2 regions of the Streptomyces sp. NPDC053542 genome follow, and region 1 is predicted to be linked to the other one. Evidence: riboswitches for the same ligand, from Rfam matches in the RefSeq annotation. Region 1 holds a riboswitch; the other holds the start of a gene.
What was found. A riboswitch is a leader RNA that binds a small molecule or an ion and turns the genes downstream of it on or off. The one in region 1 is predicted to bind cyclic di-AMP.
Positions count from the first base shown of each region.

Region 2: another riboswitch for cyclic di-AMP. It lies ahead of ACIGXO_RS07445 (M23 family metallopeptidase); the one in region 1 lies ahead of ACIGXO_RS23985 (NlpC/P60 family protein).

Region 1 is NZ_JBITXL010000008.1:282,948-287,742, forward strand. It holds gene ACIGXO_RS23970 (GNAT family N-acetyltransferase) at 1-209, opposite strand, end outside; gene ACIGXO_RS23975 (alpha/beta fold hydrolase) at 400-1,218, shown strand; gene ACIGXO_RS23980 (hypothetical protein) at 1,685-2,038, shown strand; gene ACIGXO_RS23985 (NlpC/P60 family protein) at 2,197-3,372, opposite strand; cyclic di-AMP (ydaO/yuaA leader) riboswitch at 3,380-3,554, opposite strand; gene pcrA (DNA helicase PcrA) at 3,843-4,795, shown strand, end outside.
Region 2 is NZ_JBITXL010000002.1:730,620-735,414, forward strand. It holds gene ACIGXO_RS07440 (GntR family transcriptional regulator) at 203-901, opposite strand; gene ACIGXO_RS07445 (M23 family metallopeptidase) at 1,131-1,967, opposite strand; cyclic di-AMP (ydaO/yuaA leader) riboswitch at 1,980-2,137, opposite strand; gene ACIGXO_RS07450 (M16 family metallopeptidase) at 2,481-3,848, opposite strand; gene ACIGXO_RS07455 (M16 family metallopeptidase) at 3,869-4,795, opposite strand, start outside.

The sequences.
Region 1 (4,795 bases):
GTGATGAGCGCGACGGACAGGCGGCGCAGCGCGGCGGGGTCGGCCGCGGGCAGGACGTACCGCGCGACCTGGTCCGTGCGGCCGACGGCTATCCGGAAGCCGCCCGGTACCGCGACCGCGCCGTCCGTGCCGCGCGAACGTACCCAGCCGTCCACCCAGGCGCGTACGACCTCCGGCCGTGCCACAGGCACGCGGTGGTGCTCGGTCATTGTGTCCACGGACCCGATCGTATTGCGAGAGCTTCGCAATAGTGACGGTGGAATTCGGCCCCCTTGCATAACGCTGCCGGGGCCACCCCAATCCTTTGAAAATCAGGCTACTTGAGAGAGGTCAAGGGCCGTGCGGGTACATATCGGTGATGGTGTTCGGCTCTACTTCGATGTGGAGGGAGCCCAACTGGTGACGGACGGCCCGGACATGGCCGAACGGCCGACGATCGTGCTGCTCCACGGGGGGCCGGGGGCGGATCACACCCTGTTCAAACCGGAGCTTTCCGCCGCGGCCGGTTTCGCTCAGGTCATCTATCTGGACCAGCGCGGAAGCGGGCGTTCCGTGCGCGGCGGGCCGCTGCACTGGACGTGGGAGCGGTGGGCGGACGACGCGATCGACTTCTGCGACGCGCTGGAGATCGAGCGGCCCGTTCTCGTCGGTACGTCCAGCGGGGGCTGGGTGGCGCTGCTGGCGGCCATCCGGCACCCGGACCGGTTCGCGGGGCTGGTGCTGGACAGCGTGATGCCCGGCGACGCGCAGGAACGGCTGGAGATGTTCGAACGGCTGGGAGGCGCGGAGGCCCGGGACGTCGCGCTGCGCTACTGGGCGGGCGACACGGGCGACGAGATGACCGACGCGTGGGAGCGGGTCTGCCTGCCGCTGTACTCGCAGCAGGCGGGCGGGGACGGGGTCGGCCGGGACCGGCTGCGCCGGGTGCGCTGGAACGACGACGTGCTGGATCACTTCCGGCTGGTACTGGCGCGGGAGTTCGACCCTTGGCGCGGGCTGGACCGGCTGGCGTGCCGGACGATGATACTGGCGGGCGAGCACGACCCGGTGGCGACCGCGTCGGCGGCCCGCCGCTTCGCGCACCGGCTGAGCCATACGGATGTGCGGCTGCACGTACTGGCCAAGGCGGGGCACGGCGTCTTCCGCGAGGCGCCGAAACGGGCGATGGACCTGCTGCGGGACTTCGTGGTGAGCGGCCATGTACCGCGGCTGCATTAGGAATTCCGACCGTAGGGTCGAATTCCGCGGCGGAATTGATTGACCGGATCGTTGACCGCTGGATCGTTTTCGTTACTGGTGTGGCACCAGTTGTCCCGCGTTCCTCCTCGCGCCAGCAAAGCACAAAGGGGGCTCCTGAGGCGGGGCGCCGCTCGCGATCCGTGCGGTACGGCGGCGGTCCGTAACAAGGGGGAGCGGGCCGCCGCCGTACCTCGGCGGGGGCGGCCGACGGCCGCCGGGGCGGAACCGACGGCGATGGGGAGCCGACCGCCTGAACGAGGACGCTAAACCTCCCGGCGGGCATTAGGCGGGGCATTGCCGGTACTTGTCTCTTCCGTTGCCGTGGACTGCTCGCTTTCGGTCACCGGGTGGCAGGTACCGATCGGTGGCGACTGGTGACGGACCGGGACAACGACGGCAGCCCTGCCCGATGGCCCGGCCGGGGGCGGGGCTACGATCGACCACTATGGACGTAGTGATCAATGTGTTCGTCGCCCTGCACATCATCGGCATCGCCTCGCTGCTCGGCGGCTTCCTCACGCAGATGAAGGCGATGGGCGCGGGCACCGCCCGCTTCGTGCCCGCGATGCTGCACGGCGCGATCACGATGCTGGTGACCGGCGTCATCCTGGTCGGCCTGAACCAGATGCAGGACTACTCGGTCAACAACATCAAGATCGGCGTCAAGCTCGCCGTCCTGATCGTGATCCTCGGGCTGGTCTACGTGAAGCGCGACGAGGAGAAGGTCGAGAAGCCGCTCTTCGGGCTCGTCGGCCTGCTCACGGTCGTCAACATCTTCATCGCCCTGCTCTGGACCTGAGCGGGCCTGAGCGGACCTGAGCCGCCCCGCACACCGGCGCGACGAACCGCGCGGCCGCCTCGTTCCCGGGGCGGCCGCGCGGTTCGTCGTTTCCGCGCCGTGCGCCGTGCGCCGTGCGCCGTGTGCCGTGCGCCGTGTACCGGGTGCCGTGCGCCGGGTCAGGCCGGCCGCACGCTCCCGTAGATCGGCATGTAGTAGATCGACTCCACGCGTACGTTCGCGCCCGGCTTCGGCGCGTGGATCATCTTGCCGTCGCCGATGTACATCCCGACGTGGCTGATGTCGTCGTAGAAGAACACCAGGTCACCGGGTTGCAGATCGCCCGTCGCGACCCGCGTGCCCACCTTCACCTGGTCCCAGGTCGTCCGCGGCAGCGAGACGCCCGCCGCCTTCCACGCCGCCTGGGTCAGCCCCGAGCAGTCGTACGACGTGGGGCCGGTCGCGCCCCATACGTACGGCTTGCCGAGCTGCGCGCGGGCGAAGGCGATCGCCTTCTCCGCCTTCGTCGCGTACGAACCGTCGGGCAGCCCGGAGCCCGTCCCCGTCCCGGACCCGGTATCACCCCCGGACCCGGACCCGTCGTTCGTACCGCCCGACCCGCCGTCCTGCTGCTCCTGCCGCTCGCGCTCGGCCTGTTCCCGTGCCAGCCGCTCGGCCTTGCGCCGCGCCTCGGCCTCCTTCCGGCGCTCCAGCTCCGCCAGCCGCGCCTTCTCCTGCGCGGTCAGCCGGGACAGCAGCTGCCGGGCCTCGGTCAGCTTGTCCTGGACGTCCCGCTTGGACGTCTTCAGCGTCTCCTGGGACTTCTGCAGCTCCTCCAGGCTCCTGATCGCCTGCGCCCGCTTGCGTCCGGCCTGCGCCTGCTGGTCCTGGTAGTCGGCGACCGCCTCCTGCTGGCGGCCGCTGAGCCGCTCCATCAGGTGGTTGCGGTCCACGAACTGCTGCGGGTCCCGGGCCAGCATCAGCTGCGCGGTCGGGCTCAGCCCGCCGGAGCGGTACTGCGCGGAGGCGAAGGTGCCCAGCTCGCGCCGGGCCTCGTTCATCTTCTCGGTCCGCCGGGCCGCGTCCTCGCGCAGCTCGTCCACCTTCTCGCGCTGCGTGCCGGCGCGCTCCTTGGCGGCGTTGTACTTCTGGGTGGCGACCTCGGCCTGCCGGTACAGGCCATCGACCTTCTTCTTGACCTCTTCTATGGAGGGCTTGGGGTTTCTGGGTGCCGCGTCCGCGCTCTGGGTGAGCAGCGTGACGGAGGCGAGCGCCGCGGTGGTGAGCCCGGCCGCCGTACGGCGGTGCGCGGGCACGGCGAGGATGCGGGTGCGCGGCTTGCGATGAGACGCCAAGGCCGGCGACTCCTTCCGTGGACCGCCTACCGGGTTAGCTGTCGGGTTCGGGCGTGTGCCGCGTGCTGCGGCGTACTACGGAAGGTGCCCTACGGCCGTACGGATCGCTCCGTAGCGGCCGATTCACCCCGGTGGTACGTGTGGGTCCCCGGCTCCGGCCGCTCTGGGGGCGGTGGTCCGGACTCGGCGGGGCGGCCCGTGCCGGCGCTTTCGCCGGGCGGTGGGGCGGGCTGCCCGGTCGGCACGGTAGCTAACTCGTGTGACTTCTGTGAAGGCTGATGTTCGTTTTGCCCGATACCTTTTCGTGATCTCGTCGTGTCCGGGGCGATGCCGGACCGGTTCTGACCACGGACTGTCCGGTGCTGTTGTCTGTCCGTGAGGGCCGGGTGGCGTGCCGTACGCTCCCCCTCCCCCCGGAATTCCACGGTCCGGACCGCGTTGTCAGTGGGGCGGCCTAGACTCGGTGGGCGATGAGCAGCCTCTTTGACGACAGCTTCCTGGCGGACCTCGATCCCAAGGACGAGGAGCCGCCGCCTCCCGAGGACGAGGACCGTCCGGCAGCGGAGGAGGTGCCGCACGACCTCTTCGGCGGCCGCTTCGACGCTCCCGTGCAGCGGGACGCGTACTACCGCGACGGCGCCGCCCGCCCCGCGGTGGACCCTGCCGCGCTCCTGGAGGGGCTGAACGACCAGCAGAAGGCCGCCGTCGTGCACAGCGGCGGCGCGCTGCTCATCGTCGCCGGCGCCGGCTCCGGCAAGACCCGCGTCCTCACGCACCGCATCGCGCATCTGCTCGGCGCGCGCGGCGTCCACCCCGGCCAGATCCTCGCGATCACGTTCACGAACAAGGCCGCGGGCGAGATGAAGGAGCGCGTCGAGGACCTGGTGGGCCCGCGCGCCAACGCCATGTGGGTGTCCACGTTCCACAGCGCCTGCGTGCGCATCCTGCGCCGCGAGTCCAAGAAGCTGGGCTTCACGTCGTCGTTCTCGATCTACGACGCCGCCGACTCCAAGCGCCTGATGGCCCTGGTCTGCCGTGACCTGGACCTCGACCCCAAGCGCTTCCCGCCCAAGTCCTTCAGCGCCAAGGTCTCCAACCTCAAGAACGAGCTCATCGATCACGAGGACTTCGCCGCGTCGGCGGCGGACGGCTTCGAGAAGACGCTGGCCGAGGCGTATGCGATGTACCAGGCACGGCTGCGCGAGGCCAACGCCCTGGACTTCGACGACATCATCATGACGACGGTGAACCTGCTCCAGGCGTTCCCGGACGTCGCGGACCACTACCGCCGCCGCTTCCGGCACGTCCTGGTCGACGAGTACCAGGACACCAACCACGCGCAGTACACCCTCGTGCGCGAGCTGGTCGGCCCCGGGACGGCCGAGGTGCCCGCCGCCGAGCTGTGCGTCGTGGGCGACGCCGA
Region 2 (4,795 bases), on a different contig from region 1:
CGCCCGGTTCCGCCGTCACGGCCCCGCCACGGTGACCCTCTTACGGGTCACCGTGGCGGGGCCGTTCGCATTGCCGTGGGAAGAATTCCCGGCTTTCCGTCCGGCCGGGACACACAAAAGACATTCGGGCGGGCGCAAAAAGAATTCGCGCACGACGAAGCAGGGGTGTGGAATTCCCCAGGAGTTGTATACGGCAGCGCTGTTAATTCCGTACGCGCGCCGTGTTTACGGGCTGTTTCGCTTCCCTCACCGCGGGTGCGGGACGGCGCAGCCGGTGGGCGGGCAGCGCGTGCTCCACGTGCGCGGCGGTCAGTGCGCGGGCGCGCTCCGAGTCGCCGCGCGCCACCGCGTCCACGATCGCGCCGTGCTCCTGCCAGGACCGGTCCGCATCGCCCGGCGACGGCTGGTCCAGGTCGATCGCGTACACCCAGTCGATCTTGCGGCGCACTTGGGTGAGCAGCGCCGTCATGCTCGGGCTGCCGGACGCCTGGGCGAGCGTCTCGTGGAACCAGCCGTCCAGTTGCCGCAGGTCGGCGGCGTTGCCGTGGCGGGCTCTCGCGCGCCCCAGGCGGACCAGGCCGCGCAGTACCTTCAGGTGGGCGGCGGAGCGGCGGGCCGCGGCGCGGGCGGCCCCGAGGGGCTCCAGGAGGAGGCGGATGTCCAGGAGGTCGGCGGCCTCCTGCTCGGTCGGCTCGGCGACGCACGCGCCCGCGTGGCGCCGGGTGGTGACGAAGCCCTCGGACTCCAGTGTGCGCAGCGCTTCCCTCACGGGGACGCGGGAGACGCCGTACCGGGACGCGAGCAGTTCCTCGATCAGCCGGGAGCCGGGCGGGAACGTTCCGGAGACGATGTCGTCGCGAATCGCCGTGCAGACCGCATGCGCCGAAATATTCCCTCGCATCGTCCGATGCCTCCGCCGTAATCCTCTGGAAACGCCGTCCGGGCGGCGCCTTTTCCGTGACTCTATGACACCGGACCGGCATTTCCGATGGCCGTCACGAATTCATGGATATTTTTTGGCCAAAGGACGGGAGTTCCGGGGAGCCGGGGACGGGAGCGCATACGGAGACGCCGAAGCCCCGGCCGGGGGCCGGGGCTTCGGGCGGTACGCGGAGAGCGCCGTACGTTGCTCAGACGTTGACGCCGTGCGCGCGCAGGTACGCGACCGGGTCGATGTCCGAGCCGTAGTCCGGGCCGGTGCGCGCCTCGAAGTGCAGGTGCGGGCCGGTGGTGTTGCCGGTGTTGCCCGACAGCCCGATCTGCTGGTTCGCGGAGACCTTCTGGCCGACCGAGACGCCGATGGACGACAGGTGGCCGTACTGGGTGTACGTGCCGTCCTCCATCTTCAGGACGATGTTGTTGCCGTAGGCGCCGCCCCAGCCGGCCTCGACGACGGTGCCCGCGCCGACGGCGTGGACGGCGGTGCCGGAGGCGGCGTGGAAGTCGATGCCGGAGTGGCTGCCGGAGGACCACAGGCCGCTGGACGCCTTGTACGGCGTGGAGACGTAGCTGCCGGCGATCGGCGCGACGAAGCCGCTGGGGCTGAGGGCGGTACGGGCGTCGGAGCGCGAGGCGCGCTTCTCCGCCGCCTTCTTCTTGGCCGCGGCCTTCTTCTCGGCGGCCTCGGCGGCGGCCTTGCGCTGGGCCTCCTGGGCCTTCTTCTTGGCGGCCTCGGCGCTCTTGACGGCGGCTTCCTCGACCTGCGCACGGGCGGCGGCGACCTCGGCGGCCTCCTCCTGCGCGTCGGCCTGCGCGACGATGTTGTCGGCGACCCGGTCACCGGTGTCGGCGATCGCGCGGGTCAGGCCGGTGTCGGTGGCGGCGGCCGGGTCCTCGTTCGCGGCCAGCGCCGGGGAGGCGATGGAGACGACGACGCCGGTCGCCGCGGCTATGCCGGCGATGTTGCGGGTGGTCCGGGCAGCACGGCCGGGGCGGCGGTGCTTGCCGGTGGCACGGGTGAACGCCATGACCGGCGTACTCCTTTCCTTCCTTCTCGCCTACCGGGTTAGCTGACGGGTTCGGAGCAGGAAGGTCTCCTACGGCGGCCTCCGCAGAGGACGCCGATTCACCCCAAGGGGACATGTGGGTCCCCGGCTCCCCTGGCTCGCGCCGTACGGGGACTCGGCGATGACTGCCCGGCGGCCGCGGGCGCGGCGCACTTCTGACGAACAGCCGGACCGACGCTAAAGGGGACATCTCGCGATCAGCAAACAGAATCGGGGGTTTGTGCCGGACGCCACACGCCACGGAGGCAACCACCTACAGCATTCCGGACAAAAGCGAAGATCCCGGGCCGCTTTAGCGACCCGGGATCCCTTATGTCCTGCTATGCGAGCGGTGTTGGCACGGTTCACGTCACCCTGTGACGGCACCGGTACGACGCGTTCCGCCCCGTCCCTTCGCCGTACCACGCAGGCGAATTCACGACCGCTATCGCCCCGGCCGGCGCCGGTCCGGGACCGCCGCCGGCCCGCTCCGCATCAGCCCGTGACGACCGACACCTCGCCGATGCCCAGCTTCCGCACCGGCTCGGCGATCTGCGCGGCGTCGCCCACCAGGACCGTGACGAGCCGGTCCACCGGGAAGGCGTTGACCGCGGCGGCGGTCGCCTCGACCGTCCCGGTCTCGGCCATGCGCCGGTACAGCTCCGCCTGGAAGTCGTCGGGGAGGTGCTGCTCGACCTGGTCGGCGAGCGTCCCGGCGACGGCGGCTGCCGTCTCGTACTTCAGCGGCGCCACGCCGACCAGATTCTGCACCGCCACATCGCGCTCGGCGTCGGTCAGGCCCTCGGCGGCCAGCGTCCGCAGCACCTTCCACAGGTCCTCCAGCGCCGGACCCGTGGACTCCGTGTCCACCGAACCGCTGATGGCGAGCATCGCCGCACCCGTGCCTTCAGGGGTGGAGCGCAGCACCTGCCCGAAGGCCCGTACCCCGTAGGTGTAGCCCTTCTCCTCGCGCAGCACACGGTCCAGGCGGGAGGTGAGCGTGCCGCCCAGGCAGTACGTGCCGAGCACCTGGGCAGGCCAGACGCGGTCGTGCCGGTCGGCGCCGATGCGGCCGATCAGCAGCTGCGTCTGGACGGCGCCGGGGCGGTCGACGATGATCACGCGGCCGGTGTCGTCCGCGACGATGGGCGAGGCCGCGACCGGCTCGGCGGCGGAGCCGGTCCACGCGCCGAGGGTGTCCTCCAGCGCCGCGTCCAGGTCCACCCCGGTGAAGTCACCGACGACGACGGCGGTGGCCGTGGCGGGCCGTACGTGCGCCTCGTAGAAGGCGCGGACCGCGGCGGCGTCGATGCGCGCCACCGTCTCCTCGGTGCCCTGGCGCGGCCGGGACATCCGGGAGGTGGCCGGGAACAGCTCCTTGGAGAGGGCCATCGCGGCGCGCCGGGCCGGGTTGGCCAGCTCGTGCGGGATCTCGTCCAGGCGGTTGCGCACCAGGCGCTCGATCTCGCTGTCCGGGAAGGCCGGGGCGCGCAGGGCGTCGGCGAGCAGGCCGAGCCCCTTGACGAGACGGGAGGCCGGGACCTCGAGGGAGACACGGAGACCGGGGTGGTCCGCGTGCGCGTCCAGCGTGGCGCCGCAGCGCTCCAGCTCGGCGGCGAACTCCTCGGCGTCGTGCTTGTCGGTGCCCTCGGAGAGCGCCCGCGCCATGATCGTGGCGACGCCGTCCAGGCCCTCGGGCTCGGCGTCCAGCGGCGCGACGAGGTTGATCTCGACGGCCACGACCTGCTGGCCCGGGCGGTCGGCGCGCAGCACCGTCAGGCCGTTGCCGAGCGCGCCGCGCACCGGGGCCGGGAACGCCCACGGCTTCGGCTGCCCGGCCTGCGGCTGCGGGTGGAAGGTCATGGTCGGGGTCACGGCGTCGGTCACTGGGCCGCCTCCTCGGTCTTGGTCTCGGTGTCGTTCTGGACGGCGGCAGCGGCGGCCTCCGGCTCGCCGGCGGCCGCGGCCGCCTCGGCCTCGGCGGGCCGGGTCGGCTCGTAGACCAGCACCGCGCGGTTGTCGGGGCGCAGCCGGGCCGCGGCGACCGCCTTGACCTCCTCCGGGGTGATGTCCAGAAGGCGCTGTACGGCGTTCAGCGCGAGCTGCGGGTCGCCGAACAGCACCGCGTACCGGGCCAGTTCGTCCGCGCGCCCGGCGACCGTCTCCAGGCGGTCCAGCCACTCGCGCTCCAACTGGGCCTGCGCGCGCTCCATCTCCTCGGCGGTCGGGCCCTCCTCGGCGAAGCGCTTCAGCTCCTCGTCGACGGCCCGCTCGATGGCGGCCACCTCCACGCCGGCCGAGGTCTTCGCGTCCAGCCAGCCCAGCGAGGGCGCGCCCGCCAGGCGCAGCAGGCCGAAGCCCGCCGCGACGGCGCTGCGGTCGCGGCGCACCAGGCGGTTGTAGAGCCGGGAGGACTCGCCGCCGCCCAGGATCGTCAACGCGACGTCCGCGGCATCAGCCTCACGGGTGCCGTCGTGCGGCAGCCGGTACGCCGCCATGAGGGCGCGCGAGGGCACCTCCTCGTGCACGACCTCGCGCAGCTCCTTGCCCATGATCTCGGGCAGCGAGCCGTCCCGCGGGGGCTGCTTGCCGTCGTGGCCGGGGATGGACCCGAAGTACTTCTCCACCCAGGCGAGCGTCTGCTCGGGGTCGATGTCGCCCACGATGGACAGCACGGCGTTGTTGGGCGCGTAGTACGTGCGGAAGAAGTTCCGCGCGTCCTCCAGGGAGGCGGCGTCCAGGTCGGCCATGGACCCGATGGGCGTGTGGTGGTACGGGTGGCCCTCGGGGTAGGCCATCGCCGTCAGCTT